3 regions of the Burkholderia sp. BCC0397 genome follow, and region 3 is predicted to be linked to each of the others. Evidence: predicted binding sites of a transcription regulator. Region 3 holds the regulator's gene; each other region holds the start of a gene.
The links. Region 3 encodes FNR, which switches genes on or off when oxygen is low (the NO sensors DNR and NnrR bind a similar motif). Its sites were predicted from a motif close to TTGATNNNNATCAA; they were not measured.
Positions count from the first base shown of each region.

Region 1: the regulator FNR is predicted to act here: its motif matches at 3,311-3,324, upstream of HWX03_RS04185 (TraR/DksA family transcriptional regulator).
Region 2: the regulator FNR is predicted to act here: its motif matches at 2,118-2,131, upstream of HWX03_RS04955 (universal stress protein).

Region 1 is NZ_CADFDL010000001.1:934,107-939,848, reverse strand. Features, by position in the region: gene ald (alanine dehydrogenase) at 1-780, shown strand, start outside; gene polX (DNA polymerase/3'-5' exonuclease PolX) at 826-2,601, opposite strand; gene HWX03_RS04185 (TraR/DksA family transcriptional regulator) at 2,751-3,143, opposite strand; gene HWX03_RS04180 (glycosyltransferase family 1 protein) at 3,444-4,616, opposite strand; gene HWX03_RS04175 (undecaprenyl-phosphate glucose phosphotransferase) at 4,770-5,742, opposite strand, start outside.
Region 2 is NZ_CADFDL010000001.1:1,105,017-1,110,758, reverse strand. Features, by position in the region: gene HWX03_RS04965 (DedA family protein/thiosulfate sulfurtransferase GlpE) at 1-532, opposite strand, end outside; gene HWX03_RS04960 (cupin domain-containing protein) at 718-1,224, opposite strand; gene HWX03_RS04955 (universal stress protein) at 1,530-2,000, opposite strand; gene HWX03_RS04950 (PAS domain S-box protein) at 2,321-4,423, shown strand; gene HWX03_RS04945 (response regulator transcription factor) at 4,420-5,067, shown strand; gene HWX03_RS04940 (lysozyme inhibitor LprI family protein) at 5,134-5,538, opposite strand.
Region 3 is NZ_CADFDL010000022.1:71,211-76,952, reverse strand. Features, by position in the region: gene HWX03_RS36000 (aldo/keto reductase) at 1-877, opposite strand, end outside; gene HWX03_RS35995 (LysE/ArgO family amino acid transporter) at 1,226-1,846, opposite strand; gene HWX03_RS35990 (LysR family transcriptional regulator ArgP) at 1,957-2,850, shown strand; gene fnr (fumarate/nitrate reduction transcriptional regulator Fnr) at 2,899-3,645, opposite strand; gene HWX03_RS35980 (universal stress protein) at 3,749-4,216, opposite strand; gene HWX03_RS35975 (DUF3005 domain-containing protein) at 4,701-5,108, opposite strand; gene HWX03_RS35970 (hypothetical protein) at 5,387-5,620, shown strand.

The DNA of each region.
Region 1 (5,742 bases), on a different contig from region 3:
GTCTGCATCGCGTACGAAACCGTGACGGGGCCCGGCGGCGGCCTGCCGCTGCTTGCACCGATGAGCGAAGTCGCCGGCCGCATGTCGATCCAGGTCGCGGCGACCCACCTCGAAAGCCCGCGCGGCGGCCGCGGCCTGCTGATGGCCGGCGTGCCCGGCGTGCCGGCCGCGCACGTGGTCGTGCTCGGCGCGGGCGTCGTGGGCACCGGCGCGCTGCAGATGGCGGTGGGTCTCGGCGCGCGCGTCACCGTGCTCGACACCAACGTGAACCGGTTGCGCCAGCTCGATCTCGTGTTCGCCAACCGGATCGCGACCGTCTGCTCGAATGCGCATACGGTCGACGAAGCCGTGCGCGATGCCGACGTCGTGATCGGCGCCGTGCTCGTGCCGGGCGCATCGGCGCCGCGGCTCGTCACGCGCGACATGATCGCGACGATGCGCAAGGGCGCGGTCGTCGTCGACGTCGCGATCGATCAGGGTGGCTGCTTCGAGACCTCGCATGCGACCACGCACGCGGCGCCGACCTTCGTCGTCGACGGGGTGGTCCACTACTGCGTCGCGAACATGCCCGGCGCGGTCGCGCGCACGTCGACCTTTGCGCTGAACAATGCGACGCTCGGCCATGCACTCGCGCTCGCCGACAAGGGTTGGAAACAGGCGATGCTCGACGATCCGCATCTGCGCGCGGGCTTGAACGTGTGCGACGGCCGCATCACGTACGAAGCGGTCGCGCTGGCGCTCGGCCTGCCCTACGTCCCGGCCACCGGCGTGCTTGCGTGACGGTGCGGGCATGAGTTGAACGCGTCGCGGCCGGCCGCGTTGCGTTCACCCGCCCTTCGACCGGCTCCGCTTCGCGCCACCACCCGCGCTGCCCGCACCGCCCATCGTGCGCGCCAGCAGCGGCCGCAGTTGCGCGAGCGTGCGCGTGTTCAGCACGTCCTGCCGCGTCAGCCAGCCGCGCCGAGCCTGATCGACGCCGAACGCGAGGTTGTCGAGTTCGTCCGCGCGGCATGCATCCGAACCGATCGCGACCGGCACGCCGGCCTTCGCGGCCTCGCGGCACCAGACGTCCGGCAGGTCGAATCGCCGCGGCTGCGCATCGAGTTCGACGAAGCAGCCGCGCGCGGCGGCTCCCGCGAGCACGCGCGGCACATCGAGTTCGCAGGCGTCGCGCTCGCCGAGCACCCGGCCGGTCGGATGCGCGAGAATCGTGAAATGCGGATGGTCCATCGCGCGCAGCATGCGATCGGTCTGCGCGCCGCGCGACAGGTCGAAGCCGTCGCGTACCGCGCCGACCACGAGATCGAGCCGGCCGAGCATCGCGTCGGGTACATCGAGGCTGCCGTCCTCGCGAATGCCGGCTTCCACGCCCTTGAGCAACACGAAATCGTCGAAGGTCGCGTTGACGCGATCGATTTCGTCGAGCTGGCGCGCGAGCCAGTCGAAGCCGTCGCGATCGCCATCAGGCGGGGCACGGTCGGTGACGGCCAGGTAGGCGAGCCCGCGTGCACGCGCGGCGTCGGCCATCGCGCGCAGGCCGTCGCGGCCGGCCGATGCATCGGTATGCGCGTGCAGGTCGCCATGGAGATGCTTGCGCTCGACCAGCGCCGGCAGCGTGCCGGCGCGCGACGCATCGATCTCGCCGCGATCCTCGCGCAACTCGGGCGGCACCTCGTGCAGTCCGATGGCCGCGTAGACCGAGGCCTCCGTCGCGCCGGCAATCCGCTCGTCGCCGCGAAACACGCCGTATTCGTTGATCTTCAGGCCGCCGGCCTGCGCGATCCTGCGCAGCGCGATGTTGTGCGCCTTCGATCCCGTGAAGTAGACGAGCGCCGCGCCGAACGCATCGGCATCGACGACGCGCAGGTCGACCTGCAACCCGCTGGCAAGCGTCACGCTCGACCGGGTCTTGCCGTGCGCGAGCACGCGCGCCACGTCGCTGTAGCCGACGAACGCTTCGGCGACCGCAACCGGATCGCGGGCGGTGACGAGGATGTCGAGATCGCCGACCGTCTCGCGGCGGCGGCGGAAGCTGCCGGCCGGCACGGCCTTGCCGACGCCGGCCACCGCACGCAGGCGTTCGAGCAACGGCATCAGCGCATGCGCGGCGTCGGGCAGCAGAAAGCGTTGCGGCTCGCGCTGCAGGCGATCGTCGATCGCTTCGAGCAGATGCGCTTCGGTTCTCGCGCCGAAGCCCGGCAGCTCGCGCACATGCCCGCTCTTCGCTTCGGCACGCAACTGTTCGAGCGAATCGACGTGCAGCGCGTCATGCAGCGCCTTCACGCGTTTCGCGCCGAGCCCGGGCACATCGAGCAGCTCGACGATCGCGCCCGGCAGTGCATGACGCAAGGTTTGCTGCAGTTCGCAGGTGCCGGTCGCGGCGATCTCGCGCAGCTTCGCCGCGAGATCGGCCCCGATCGACGGAATCTTCCCGAGATCGTCGCCGTTCGCGATCATCGTCGGGATATCGCGGCCGTAGTCGGCGACCGTACGCGCGGCGTTGCGGTACGCGCGCACGCGAAACGGGTTGGCGCCCTGGATCTCGAGCATGTCGGCGATCTCGGCGAACACGGCTGCGCACTCGGCATTGTGGATCGGCATGATCGGCGTGGCTCCCTTCCACGTGGATGGCGCCGCGCGCCTGCGCGACGGCGTCTGCCCGCCCGGCGCCGCATGTCGACGCCGCCGGGCGCACGTTGGTCATCCTACGCCGGCCGCACCGCGCGTGCAGCGCGGTTGAAGCCGCGACGTCAGAGCGACGCGCGTGGCGTCGTCGCGTAGCGTCGCTCGTAGAGCGACTGGCAATGCGTGCAGCGTTCGGCGGTCGGGCGCGCCAGCAGGCGCTCGTAGCCGACCGAGCCGTCGCAGTCGATGCATTCGCCGTAACTGCCGTCGCGCATCCGCTGATGGGCGCGGCCGATCGCGCGCAGCTCGGTCAGCTTCATGCCGATCAATGCATGATCGACGTCGACGAACAGGTCGGCGTTCGCCTCGTCCCCCTCGTCCGGCGCCGCGCCGGCAAGGTCCGCATAGGATTCCGACGCGCGGTGGTCTTCGCTCGTGCGGATCTCCGCACGCAGCGCCTGCTCGCTCTCGTTCAGCCGCAGCTTCAGCGTCTGTCGTTGTTGTGGGTCGAGCGACATGGCCGTCTCTCCTGTTCCGGGTTCCGCGCGAAAAAAGAGCGGCGCGCGGTATCGCGCCAGTGCGCGGCATGCAGGCATGACCTGCGCCGTCGCATCCGGATGGGCGGCCGGACGTGCGAAACGCCGGACGCATTCGACGCAGGATAAACCCATTGAACACGCGTGTGTTGACCGGAATCAGCGGCCGGCCACCCGGCCGAAAATCGGGGACCGACGCGAAAACACGGCGTCGCCGGATTGGTCTGACGCAGACGCTTCCGGCATCGATCGCGCCGTGGCGCTGAACGGCGTCACCAACCGTCAGGCATCGGAACGGACGATGTCGAGCAACGCGCGCGCCGAGCGTTGCCAGCTGTACTGTTGCGCATGCTCGCGGCCCGTCGTGCGCAGCCGCGCACGCAGTTCGGGATCGTCCATCACGCGAGCGATGGCTGCGGCGATATCCGGCGGCGAATAGGCATCGCAGAACAGCGCCGCCCCGCTACAGACTTCCGGCAGCGAACCTTCATGCGACACGATGACGGGGCAACCGCACCGCATCGCCTCGAGCGGAGGCAGGCCAAATCCTTCGTACAACGATGGAAAAACGAAGCAGCCCGCATGCTCGTACAGTGCCTTCAGTTCGCCGTCGGTCACGTAACCGGCCCATGTCACGTACGGATCGCCTTCGCGCAGGCCGGCCTCGCGGACACCGAATATCTTCGCATTGGCGCCGCCCGCGATCACGAAGCGCAACGTCGGGTGCGACGCCCGCATCAACGCGATCGCGGCCAGCGCCCGCACGAGGTTCTTGCCGGGCGCGAGCGACCCGACGAACAGCACGTAGCCGTCCGTCTCGAGATTCAGGCGCGCCAGCACGCCGGGGTCGGCATCGATCCGGTCGATGTGGTCGACAGCGCCCGGCACGACGGACAGCCGTGCAGGCGGCACTCCCAGCCGCGCGGCCAGCCGCGCCCGCGAGAAATGCGACACCGTGACGATATGGCGCGCGCGCCGCTTCAGGATCGCGAACGCGAATCGGTACCACAGGCGAAAGGCGAACGAATAGCCGGCCGGCAGATCGAAAATCGCCGCATCGTGAATCATCAGCAACTGATCGCGCTTCGCCAGCGGGCCGATGTTGCACAGGCTCAGCAGGGTCCGGCCACGCGTCGTGCGCGGCAACGTCCACTGTTCCCACAGCGTGCCGTGCCAGCGTCCGGCGGCCTGCGACCGCGCGCCGCCCGGCATGGCTGCCGGATCGTGATCGGGCGGCACGACGAGCGACGGCGCGTCGTCGGCGCTCGCGATGCGCGCGAGTTCGGCCGTCAGTTCGTAGGCCACGCGCTGCACGCCCGTCATGCGCTGCGCCGTGAATTTTCCGTTGATCGCGAGGCGGCGCAAGCGCGCGGTGTACGCGGCGGTGCCGACACTCCGCTCCGCACGTGCTTCCTGCAGTACCGATGCGCTTCGCTCCCGAATCGACGTTGACATGATCGTGACTGCTCCGATGGCTGCGGCGTGATGAAGCGCCGCCGGACACCCCGCTGCGCGAGATGCTGCTGTGCCGTCAGTGTGTCCGCCGCCGTCGCTCCGGTCGGTACGTTCGACCGCACAACCTACGGCTTCCGCTGCGCTTACGTATCGTCAGAACGCATTGCGCCCGATGAAGCCGCGCACCACCGTCATCAGGATGATCTTGATGTCGAACCAGAAGCTCCAGTTCTGCATGTAGAACAGATCGAACTTCACGCGCGCCTCCATCGCCTCGACCTTGCGCGTCTCGCCGCGATAGCCGTTCACCTGGGCCCATCCGGTGATGCCGGGCCGCACGCGGTAGCGGTACATGTAGCAGTCGATCAGTTGCCGATACAAATCGTCGTGTTCGATCGCGTGCGGACGCGGGCCGACCACCGACATCTGCCCGAACAGCACGTTGAAGAACTGCGGCAGCTCGTCGAGCGACGTGCGCCGCAGGAACGCGCCGACGCGCGTGATGCGCGAATCGTTGCGGGACGCCTGCCGCAGGACACCCGGCTGCGCGCGATGCACGCGCATCGTCCGAAACTTCAGGATATGGAACTCGCGGCCGTCGACGCCCTTGCGGCGCTGCCTGAACAGCACGGGCCCCGGCGACGACAGCTTGACCGCGATCGCCAACATCGTCAGCAGCGGCAGCAACGGAATCAGCACGCCGAACGCGAACAGCCGGTCGAACGCGAACTTGGCCCACAGCTCCGGCGCGGAGCGCGGCGTGGTCGCGAGATTGATCGCCGGCATGCCGAGCACGTCGGTCGCGGAGCGATCGACGACCGCCATCTGCCGCACGTCGGGTAACAGCCGCAACTCGACGAACTCGTCGCGCAACTCGCGCACGATGCGCTGGATCCGCCATTCGTGCGACATCGGCAGCGTCAGCCAGACTTCGTCGATGTCGCCGCCGCGAATCAGGTCGCGCAACGCGTTCCAGTCGTCGATTACCGGCACGCCGCCGATGCCGCCCGCGGCGGCCTGTGCATCGTCGTCGAATACGCACGCGGCCACGAAGGGGCCGTTCGGCGCGAGCTGCATCCGCTCGATCGCCACGCGCCCGTAAGCCGTTGCGCCGACGACGGCGACG
Region 2 (5,742 bases), on a different contig from region 3:
CGAGGATCGTGCCGCCGCTCGCGCGCACCCACAGCACGAACTGGACGATCTGGTCGTGAATGGCCGCGCCGCCGATCAGCCAGAACGCCGCCCACAGCGACGCGCCGGCCAGATCCCAGAACAGGAACACGCCGACGCCGATCGCGGTCGTGCCGAGCAGCGGCGCCGACACGAGGCCGAGGCCCGGCAGGAATTTCGACAGCACGAGCAGCGGCGCGCCGTACCTTTCGAATACGTTACGCGCGAAGCGCAGCGTCGTGTCGAGCGACAGCGAGAAACGCACGAGGCCGTTCAGCAGGCGCCGGCCGCGCGTGCGGCCCATGAAGAACCACAGCGAATCGGCCAGCATCGTCGCGCCGATCGCCGCCGCGAACATGCTGACCCAGGACGCCTGCCCCATCGCCGCCATCGTGCCGCCGAGAATCAGCATCGGCACGGCCGGCACCGGCACGCCGAGCTGCGTGATCAACACGCTCGCGAACACGGCCCACGGGCCGAGCGACGATGGAATAGCAATGGGAAAGTGCCACACGGCGGCGCTCCTGGAAGACATGCGGGCCGCGCGACAGGGCCGTCGGTACGGCAGCGCAACGGCCGCCGCGGCATGTCCGCGACCGACCGGTGCATCCTGCGCATTCTAAACGGGTTTGGCCTCGATCGCGCGGAACACGGGCCGTCGGCAAGGGCTTTGCGCGCGGCGTGACGCGACCGTGACAGTCACGCGTCGGAGCGCTGCGCGAGTCGCGCGACATGTTCCGCGTAGTCGGGAAACTCGGCCGCCAGCGCGGCCGCATCCGCCAGCTCGAATTCCGCGAACTCGAACCCCGGCGCCACCGTGCAGCCGACGAGCGCGACGTGCTCCGGCGACGCGCAGCGCGCGCCGAACCAGCTTCCGGCCGGCACGACCGCCTGAAACACGGTGCCCGGATGCGTGAGCGGGTTGCCGAGCCGGTGGATCGTCAGCCCGTCGCGCGCGTCGAGCACCCACACTTCGATCGGATCGCCCGCATAGAAATGCCAGACCTCGTCGGAGCGGATGCGGTGCCACGACGAATACGCGCCGTCGCACAACAGGTAGTAGATCGCGGTCGACGCGGCACGTGGCGCGCCGTCGGCCGGACGCACGACCGAATCGATCGCGCGGTAGGTTTCACGGAAATAGCCGCCTTCGGGATGCGGCTGCAGGTCGAACTGGCGAATCAGGTCGGTCGCGGAAATCGGCATGGCAGATGACGTCGGTAAGGTAGAAAACCGGCATCCGGCTGACTGCCCGATCTCGATTCATGCGACCGGGTGCCGCCGGATGTCCGTGCGTCGATCGCCGCGGCCATGCGCGCGGCGAACAAGCGGATACCCACCGATGCTGCCAGAACTGCGTGCCGGGATGCAACCGTCGACGCGCAATCGCGCACCGGCGAGCGCCCCGGCGGCGCGGCGCGGCACACCCGATCCCGCCCACAATCCGGCCACACGCGCGGCACCCTGCCGCCCGCAGATGCGCGCACAGCGTCGGCGCCGTATCGCGTCGATTACGCGGCCGCCGACGCACCCGGCTCGTCGTGCCGTACCAGCAGCACGGGCCGGTCGGCCGCGCGCAGCAGCGATTCCGCCACGCTGCCGAGCAACAGCCTGCGCAGGCCGTGCCGCCCGCTCGTGCCCATCACGATCAGGTCGGCGTCGGCTTCGGCCGCCGTGCGCATCAGCACCGTCGCGATGTCCTCGCCGTATGCGTCGAGCGCGCGCACCGTGCCCCGCACATGCTGCTGGGCGAGCGCCGCTTTCGCGTCGTCGAGCACCGGCGTCGCGGCATCGGTCGCGGCGACATCGCCGTCGTGCTCGGCGGCGAAGCCGGCGTCGACGTCGACGAGCTGCGGCCGATGCTCGACGACGTACGCACAGGTCACTTCGCCGCCGGACGCCGTCGCGATCCGGATCGCCTCGTTCAGCGCGAGACGCGCGCTCGGGCCACCGTCGAGCCCGACGAAAATCCGCTTGTACATGGTCCGTCCCTCCGATCGGGCGTGCGTCGCGCGTTGCGTAACGACGGCCCGTTATCGCCAGCCGGCCCGGCGCCGGCTTGCCTGCCGAACAGTCTGCCCCACGTGCCGACACGCGCGTTGACGCGCGTCAAGCGCGGCCGGCGCGCCCGCTGCTTCACGCCGTTTGCCGCAATTTCAACTGACCCCATTACAAAAAACGTGTAAAACGCGCACAATTTCATTCTCAAAATAGTCGTTGCACGCAGCCGGTGCGAGTTTTCCCCGGTTTTGCCGCGTTGCCCGAGTGCCGCGGGCAGCCCCAACAACAGAATGGCCATCGAATGACCGCCAGTGGAACCCCGACGCGGGACGCCCGAGGGCCCACGCGCCTCCAGACCATGTTACGCCAGCCGTTCGCGGCCGGCGTCGTTACGCTGTGCGCGGGCGCCGTGCTGTCGCTCGGCGTCGCGCTGCTCGTGCGCGAGCAGTGGCAAGCCACCGTTCATACGCGTTTCGAGCGCCGCACGACGCACGTGACCGCGATGCTGCGGCATGAACTGCAGGCCGGTGTCGCCGTGCTCGAAGGCGCGCGTGGCGCATTCGGCCTCGTCCGCGACATGACGCCCGGCCAATGGCGCCGGTATGCGGAGACGCTCGATCTCGACAGCGGCCGCTCGCCGGTCCGGCAGATCGGCTATGCGCCGCTGACGCCCGCGGCGCGCGGCGCGCTGGCCGGCGCGAAGCCGCTGCCGGCCGATCCGCTCGCGGCAGCGACGCTCAGCGCCCCTGCCTCGAACTCGCCGGTCGTGCGCTTCGGCGCGTTCGACGCGGCACCGCTCACGCGCGCGCTGCGGACCGGCGATATCGCGCTGGGCGTCCACCCTGCCGACGACGATGCCTCCCGCGACGCCCGCACCCTGACGCTGTTCCTGCCCGTGACGGCCTCGCCGCTGGCCGCCGCCACGCCGTCCGGCACGCGCGAAGCCGGCGCCGACGGGATGCTGTTCGCGGCGCTGAGCCCGCGGCGCCTGGTCGAGCGCGCGCTCGACGCGGAACGCGGGATCGACCTGTGGATGACCGCCGGCGGCGATTCGCGCGCGATCGTCAGCGTCGAGACGACGACCGACGAAGCGTCGGCGTCGCCCGACCTGATGCGGCGCACCGATGCGCTGAATTTCGGCGGCACGGCGCTGACGCTCGCCTATTCCGCGGACGGCCGGCCGAGCGCGACCGGCGCGCAGCGTGCGGCCGGCACGGTGCTCGCCGCCGGGCTGATCGCGTCGTTCGGATTCGCGGCGCTCGTCCATGCGCTGCTGCGCGGCCGTGCCGATGCCGGCGCGAGCAGCCGCGGCAGCCTCAACGAGGCACGGATGATGGGCATCATCCGTTCGTCGATGGAAGCGATCATCACGATCGACGAGAAGCAGACGGTCGTGATCTTCAATCCGATGGCCGAGCAGGTGTTCGGCGTGTCCGCGATGGAGGCGATCGGCGCGCCGCTGTCGCGCTTCATTCCCGAGCGGTTCCGCGCGGCGCACGCGAAGCACGTCGACCAGTTCGGCGTGACGGGCGTGTCCGAGCGGCAGATGGGCCGCCAGCGCGTGCTGTTCGGGCTGCGGGCCAACGGCGAGGAATTCCCGATCGAAGCGTCGATCTCGCAGATCCGCGACGCGTCGGGCAAGCTTTATACGGTGATGCTGCGCGATATCACCGAGCGGCTGCGGGCCGAGAACGCGCTGAAGCAATCGCGCGAGGAATTGCGCGAACTGTCGGCGAACCTGCAGAACGTGCGCGAAGAGGAAAAAACCCGCATCGCGCGCGAGCTGCACGACGACCTCGGGCAGCAGCTCACCGCGCTGAAGATGGACCTGTCGGTCATCGAGCAGCAACTGCGCATGCCCGGCCGCGCGCAGCCCGACGAAGGCGTGCAGATGCATCTGCAAGGCATGCGGCGGCTGATCGACGCGACGGTCGCATCGGTGCGGCGGATCGCGGCCGACCTGCGGCCGGTGATGCTCGACGATCTCGGCCTCGTGCCCGCGATCGAATGGCTCGCGAACGATTTCACGAACCGCTACGGGATCGACGTCGAGCGCCACATCGAAACGGGCGGCCTCACGTTCACCAGTACGGGCGCGACCACGCTGTTCCGCATCGTCCAGGAAGCGCTGACGAACGTCGCGCGCCATGCGGATGCGACGCGCGTGGCGTTGCGGCTCGACATCGAGGAAGGCTTTTGCGTGCTGCGCGTCGCGGACAACGGCCGCGGCGCGGCGCCCGGCGGTCCGGCCCACGAGGACAAGTCGTTCGGCCTGATCGGCATTCGCGAACGCGCGCACATGCTGGGCGGCACCGTGACGATCGACACCGCGCTCGCGCGCGGTTTCTCGATTACCGTCTCATTTCCGCTCGCCACCGTTCAACAGGACACGCTCATCACATGATCAAGGTGCTCATCGCCGACGACCATACGCTCGTACGCGACGGTCTGCGGCACATCCTCCAGAACGCCACCGGATTCGAGGTGGCCGGCGAAGCCTGCGACGGCCCGTCGACGATCGCGCTGGTGCGTGCAACGCCCGCGCAGGTACTCGTGCTCGACCTGTCGATGCCGGGCCGCAACGGCGTCGAGCTGATCAAGCAGATCAAGGACGAGAAGCCCGCGCTGCGCGTGCTCGTGCTGACGATGCACGCGGAGCAGCAATACGCGGTGCGTGCGTTCCGCGCGGGCGCGTCCGGCTATCTGACGAAGGAAAGCGCGAGTGCGGAGCTGGTCGGCGCGGTCACGAAGGTGGCGTCGGGCGGCGTCTACGTGAGCCTCGCGATGGCCGAGCAGTTCGCGCAGAGCCTGAACGAGCCGGCCGAGACGCTGCCGCACCAGCGGCTGTCCGACCGCGAATTCGACGTGTTCCGACGGATCGCCGCCGGCCAGACGCTGACCGAGATCGCGAATGCGCTGTGCGTGAGCGCGAAGACGGTCAGCACCTACAAGACCCGGATCCTCGAAAAGATGCAGATGCCGCACGAAGCGGCGCTCGTGCGTTACGCGATGCGGCACAAGCTGCTCGACGAAACGGACGACGTGTAACAGACGACGTGTAACGGACGACGTGTAGCCGGCGTCGTGCGGGCCTCAGCGGGCCCGCGCACGACGTTACTTCGCGGGCACCGGGCACGCGAGGTCGCCTTCCTCGCAGGACAGATAGCCCTTCAGCGTCTCGGTGCGCGCTTTCGTCAGATCGTCGAGACAGGTCGATACGACCATCGGGTACGCGCTGCCACCCTCGGCATTCGCGCTCGAGAAATGGCATTCGGCATCGCGGTACGCGATCCACGCGCGCTGCGCGTTCACGAGTTTGTCGGCGAGCGGCCGCGCATCGCGCAAGCGCGCGGTAACGGCCTGGTAGGTCCGGTTCAACTCCCCGTCGGATTTCTTGTACGCACGATCGGCACACGCCGTCATCGTCGCCTGATCCGTCGCGTCCGCGCAATTCGCCTGCGCATGGGCGACGCTCGCCACCAGCGCCAGTGAGCCCAGCAGACCGGTCAAGACACGCATGGATGCTCCTTGTTGTTCGTTGAAGTGTGGAACCCGGTGCCCTGCTGCGCCCCGTGTGCATGGGCCGCGCCACCGCGGCGACATCGACCGCGATGCTAGCGCACGTGCGGCGGATTGTCAGCGGGTGTCGGGCTGATACCCGACGCTCGCTATTTCGCCTGTTGTCGTGTTTCCTGATGGCGAAAGCATCACATCGTTGCGCAT
Region 3 (5,742 bases):
GCAGGGCGAGCTGCGCAAGCGACGTCGCGCTCGCGATCGGCGCGGTGATCGTCGGCCGCGCGATCTGCCACGCGAGTGCGATCGCGGCCGGCTGCGTGCCGTGCTTCGCCGACACGGCGTCGAGCGCCGCGAGGATGCGCAGGCCGCGTTCGTTCAGATAGCCGGCGACGCGATCGCCGCGCACGCTCTTCTTCAGGTCGGCCTCGCTGCGGTACTTGCCCGACAGGAACCCGCTCGCGAGCGCGTAGTAGTTGACGACGCCGAGCTTCAGGTCGCGCACGACCGGCTCGAGATCGCGTTCGTAGCCGGCGCGGTCGAGCAGGTTGTATTCGGGCTGGATGACCTGGTAGGCGGGCAGCCCGTCGCGTGCGCTGATGGCGGCGGCTTCGCGCAGGCGTGCGCCGCTGTAGTTCGATGCGCCGATGATGCGCACCTTGCCCGCGTCGATCAGCGTTTGATACGCGCCGAGCGTTTCTTCGAGCGGGGCCGTGTCGGCCAGGTCGCGGTGCGAGAAATACAGGTCGATGTAGTCGGTCTGCAGCCGGCGCAGCGAATCGTCGACGGCCTTCAGGATGTTGTCTTTCGACAGCCCGGCGCGTGCGTCGAGCAGGCCGACCTTGGTCGCGATCACGACCTGCTCGCGCTTGCCGGAGCGCTTCAGCCACTTGCCGATGATCGTTTCCGATTCGCCGCCGTGGTTGCCGGGAACCCAGGCCGAATAGACGTCGGCCGTGTCGATGAAGTTGATGCCGGTGTCGGCGAGCGCGTCGAGCAACGCGAACGATGCGTTTTCGTCGACGGTCCAGCCGAAGACGTTGCCGCCGAACGCGAGCGGCGAAACCTGGATGCTGGAGGTGCCGAGGGTGCGATGTGCCATGTTCCACTCCGATAACTGCAGATAACGGGATTGAACTGCGGGATGGGCCGAGGCGATTGCGGCGGGACGGCAGGATGCGCGGTGCGGTTCCGCCGTTGTCGCGGGACACCGGACATTCTCGCCGATCGTTTCGATTCGTGCAGGCGGAGTGATGCCGCGATGGTGGACGGCTTGCGGCAGATGGCGGATACCGTGTCCGCTGCGTGAGCATGCCGTGCGGCTGTGTTCGATCGGGAGCGAATTTTTGCGGCGGGGTGTGCGACGGAAATCAGGCAAGTTGCGCTGGCGTGGCGCCGACGCGGAGGGCAAGCCGGGCGGCAGGCGGCCGCCCGTGCGCAGACGGGTCCGTCAGCGCAACTGCACCGCCGCGAGAAACAGCACCATGCTGCCGATCGCGCCGTCCAGCACGCGCCACGCGACCGCCTTGCGGAACCACGGCGCCAGCAATCGCGCGCCATAGCCGAGCCCGAGGAACCACACGACGCTGGCCGTCATCGCGCCGATCGCGAACGCGAGCCGCCCGCCTTCCGGCTCGCGCGCACCGGCCGTGCCGATCAGCAGGAACGTGTCGAGATACACGTGCGGGTTGAGCCACGTGAACGCGAGCGTCATCAGCACGATCGAGAGCGCGCTCTGCGGCGGCGGCGCGACCGCGTCGCCGCGGACGTCGAGCGTGTCGTGGCCCGGCTTGAACGCGCGGCGCAGCGCGTTGATGCCGAACCACGCGAGATACGCGAGGCCGACGTACAGCACCGCATGGACGAAGGTCGGATAGCGTTCGACGAGCACCGATGCGCCGCCGACGCCCGCGCCGATCAGGATCATGTCGGACACCGCGCACAGCAGCACGATCTTGCCGACATGCGAGCGCATGATGCCTTGCCGGAGCACGAACGCGTTCTGCGCGCCGATGGTGACGATGAGCGACGCACACAGTGCGGCGCCGTGGGAAAAAGCGAGCCAGTTCATGATGAGGGACAGCCGTGGAAGCAGTAGACGAATGAATCGGGTAGCGCTAGTCTGCGATCGGCAGGGGAATAAGAGAAGCTAAATCACCTAATGCAGATTAAGGAAATCTAATGCTCGACTACGCGTTGCTCGATGCCCTCGCGGCCGTGATCCGGCACGGTTCGTTCGAGCGGGCGGCCAAGGAGCTGAATGTCACGCCGTCGGCGGTGTCGCAGCGCGTGAAGCTGCTGGAGGAGCGGGTCGGCAGCGTGCTCGTCAAGCGCGGGCAGCCGTGTGTCGCGACCACCTCGGGCGCGCTGCTGTGCCGGCATACCGAACGCGTGCAGTTGCTGGAAGCCGAACTGGGCGGCCGAATGCCCGCATTGCCGGGCCAGATCGCGAGCGCGTGGCCGACGTTGCGCGTGGCCGTCAACGACGACAGCGTCGCGACGTGGTTCATCGACGCGGTCGGGCCGTTCTGCACGGAGCGCGAGACGCTGCTCGACCTCGTGATCGACGATCAGGATTACACGGCCTCGCGCATCCGCGACGGCAGCGTGCAGGGCGCCGTGACCGCGCAGGCCGAGCCGATCCAGGGATGCCGGTCGGAGCGGCTCGGGCGGATCCGCTATCGCGCGGTGTGCTCGCCGGCGTTCTACGCACGTTATTTCGACGCGGGGATTACGCGCGATGCGCTGCGCCGCGCGCCATGCGTGATGTTCAATCCGAAGGACGGCTTGCAGGCGCGCTTCATTCGGCGCGTGACGCGCGCGGATCTCGATCCGCCGCAGCACTGGATACCGCACGTCGCGGGCTATCTGCGCGCGTGCGAAACGGGATTGGGATGGGGGATGTGCCCGGACCGGATGGTCGACCGCCAACTGGCGGCAGGTGAATTGATCGACATGTCGCGCGGGCGAACCATCGACATCGATCTGTACTGGCAGAGCTGGCGTCTGTCGATCGGCTGGCTCGACGATTTCAGCGCGGCGCTGAAGGCGCGTGCCGCGCTGTTTCTCGATTGACCGGCGAGGTGATGCAAGCGGCGTGCGACGGGCGCGCGCCGTGCGGGGTCAGAGGTGCTGCAGGCCGTCGAAGTCGACGATCTGCACGTGGCGGCCCTGCATTTCGATCAGGCCGCGCTTCTGGAATTTCGACAGCGTGCGGCTGACCGTTTCGAGCGTCATGCCGAGATAGCTGCCGATGTCCTCGCGCGTCATCCGCAGGTTGAATTCCGACGGCGAGTAGCCGCGCTTCAGGTAGCGCGACGAGACGTCGAGCAGGAAAGCGGCGACGCGCTCTTCGGCATTCAGCGAGCCGAGCAGCATCGTTTGCGACGTTTCGCGCACGATCTGTTCGCTCATCAGCTTGTGCATGCGCAACTGCATCGAGCCGGCTTCCGAGCATAACGCCTTGAGCGCGCTGTACGGAATCACGCAGACCGAGCTGTCTTCCAGCGCGACCGCGGTGCGCGGATGCGTATCGTCGCAGATGCCGTCGAGGCCGAGCGCTTCGCCGGCGAGGTGCAGGCCCGTGACCTGTTCGCGGCCGTCGTGGCGCGTCGCGACGGTTTTCAGCGAACCCGAGCGCACCGCGTACAGGTTGTCGAATGCGTCGCCTTCGCGGAACAGCGCTTCGCCGCGCTTGACCGGGCGTGCCGCGCAGATGACCGACTCGAGGCGGCTGAGCGCTTCGGGCGCCAGGCCCTGCGGCATGCACAGATGCCGCATCGCGCACGACGAGCAGTGCGGGGCCTGACGGGGAGCCCAGCTAGCGGCATGGGGCGTGGCGGCAGGGCGGGTGGCGACGGGCGTCAGCATGATCGTTTACTCCGGCGTTGAATCGACGAAATCATTGTCCCACCGCAAGTTGCCGCTGTCGGGTGACAAAACGTCGCGACCGGCCGCGCCTGCCGAACGCCGCTCAGGCAGCCGGCTCGTCCGCGTTGGCGGCCGCCGGAATCAGCAGCACGGGCAGCGTCGCGTGGCGCACGCACTGTTCGGCGATGCTGCCGAGCACGAGGCGGCGGAAGCCGCGGCGGCCGTGCGTGCCGAGCACGAGCAGATCGGCGCCGAACGCTTTCGCGCCATCGAGGATCAGCGACGATACGTCGTTGAGCGACGTCGCTTCGTTCAGCCGCGTTTCGCCTTTCACGCCGGCGGCCTGCATCAGCTTCGCGAAATCCTGCGCGAGCGTGTTGCCCTGCGCGACGAGCTGATCGCGCAGCACGGACGGATCGTAGCCGGGCACGTTGTAGTAGATCGCGGCGTTCTCGACGACGTAGAACGGCTGCAGCTCCGCGCCGTGCGCTTTCGCGAGCGTCAGCGCGGCATCGAACGCATGGCGGGACGTGTCGCTGCCGTCGACGGCAACCAGAATACGTTTGTACATAGTGTCTCCGAGTGGCGGGTTGAAACGAAGTCGGCCGGATGGCCGATCGGGCTGAGCAATGCGCGATGCTGCGAGGCAGAGTAAACCAACGGGCACGATCGTGCAGCGAGATACCCGCCGTGCCGCGCAGCCGCGCGATTTCTGTGGATGACGTGCGTGGCCATGCGCGCGACGCATGCTGCATTGCGCGATGTGCGTCGTGTGTTCGGCGCGCGCATCGACCCGGCACGGCAAGCAAGTCGATGCGCCTCACGTATCGCCATTCAATCGCAACTGCGCCGTGGCGCCATGACTTCGGTCAACGCATGTGCGTCGATGCGATGCACGGCATGCATGACGGCGAATGCCCATGCCCATGCGCGGAGTCATTCGCTCCGGCACCGTGCGAGCGAGTATCGGTGCGCGGTTGAATCGCGCGCGCCGATTCACCGTCATCGACCCATGGCGATTCCCAAACGAACGATCGATTCAAACGCCGCGCCGGCTATCCCGGCACGACCGTCAACTCGATGATGCGCTCCGGCCGGCGGCTGTGGCCGGGCCAGTACGCGCTGCCGTACATCCGGTGAACGGGACCGAACGGCGCGTCGCCCGCAGGCGGCGCGGCGAAGCCTTTCTCGATCACCCTGTAGCCGGCGCGCAACGCGAACATCGGATGATTGCCGTCGGGGCGGCTGTCGAACCCGGCGAGCCCGTCGCCGGCTTCCGGCATCGCGTTGACGAGCGACGCGTTGCTGCGCGTGATCTGGTCGGGCGAAATCGGCCCGGCCCCGGCGAGGCGCGACGCTTCGCGGTTCTTGCCGTCGGTGTCGACCGTGCTGTCGTGCGTGTCGTCGTTGTCGAGTTCGATGCTGCGCGGATGCGCACGCGCGGTTTGAGCGGATGATTCCATCGCGGCTCTCCTGGCGGCGACACGCTCCGGATCGAAGCAAATCCCGTTCCGGGCACGACGGGAAAAGGCGCGCGGGCGATCGCCGCGGTCGCGCGACGCGCACTGATTTGTCATGATTTATTTCAGCTAGAAGACGCGTTTTCTACAGAGTATGATTCTTTTCCTGCGAAGCGGCGACAGGGGATGGAGTCTCGCCGCCTCTGCCCGCGCCGGGGCGCCGCAGCACCCTTAAAGACGGGTAGTGAACAACAAAGCAAGGGACTAGAGGTGGCGGATTCATGCAAGCGACTACTGCCTTCACGCACCGCGGTTATCTGTTGAATTGCGCGCCCGCACGCGCCAGCGACGGTTCATTCAAGCCCTATGTCGTGATCTCCCGATCGAGCGACGGGGAGCTCGTGGCGAACCGGTTTTTTCCGATCGAGCTCCAGTTCAACGACGAAGGCGACGCGATCGCGCACGCGCGCGACTGGGCCGTGCGCTGGATCGACGCAAGCAGCATCTCGAAGTGAGCCGTCGTATTCGAACAGCGTCGGCCGTCCGGCCGATCCCCGGGGGGCCGCTCCCCGACAAAAAACGCGGTAATCTTGCGGAACCCGTCACTTTATTAGCGGCCGTGCAACCGAGCGCGGCT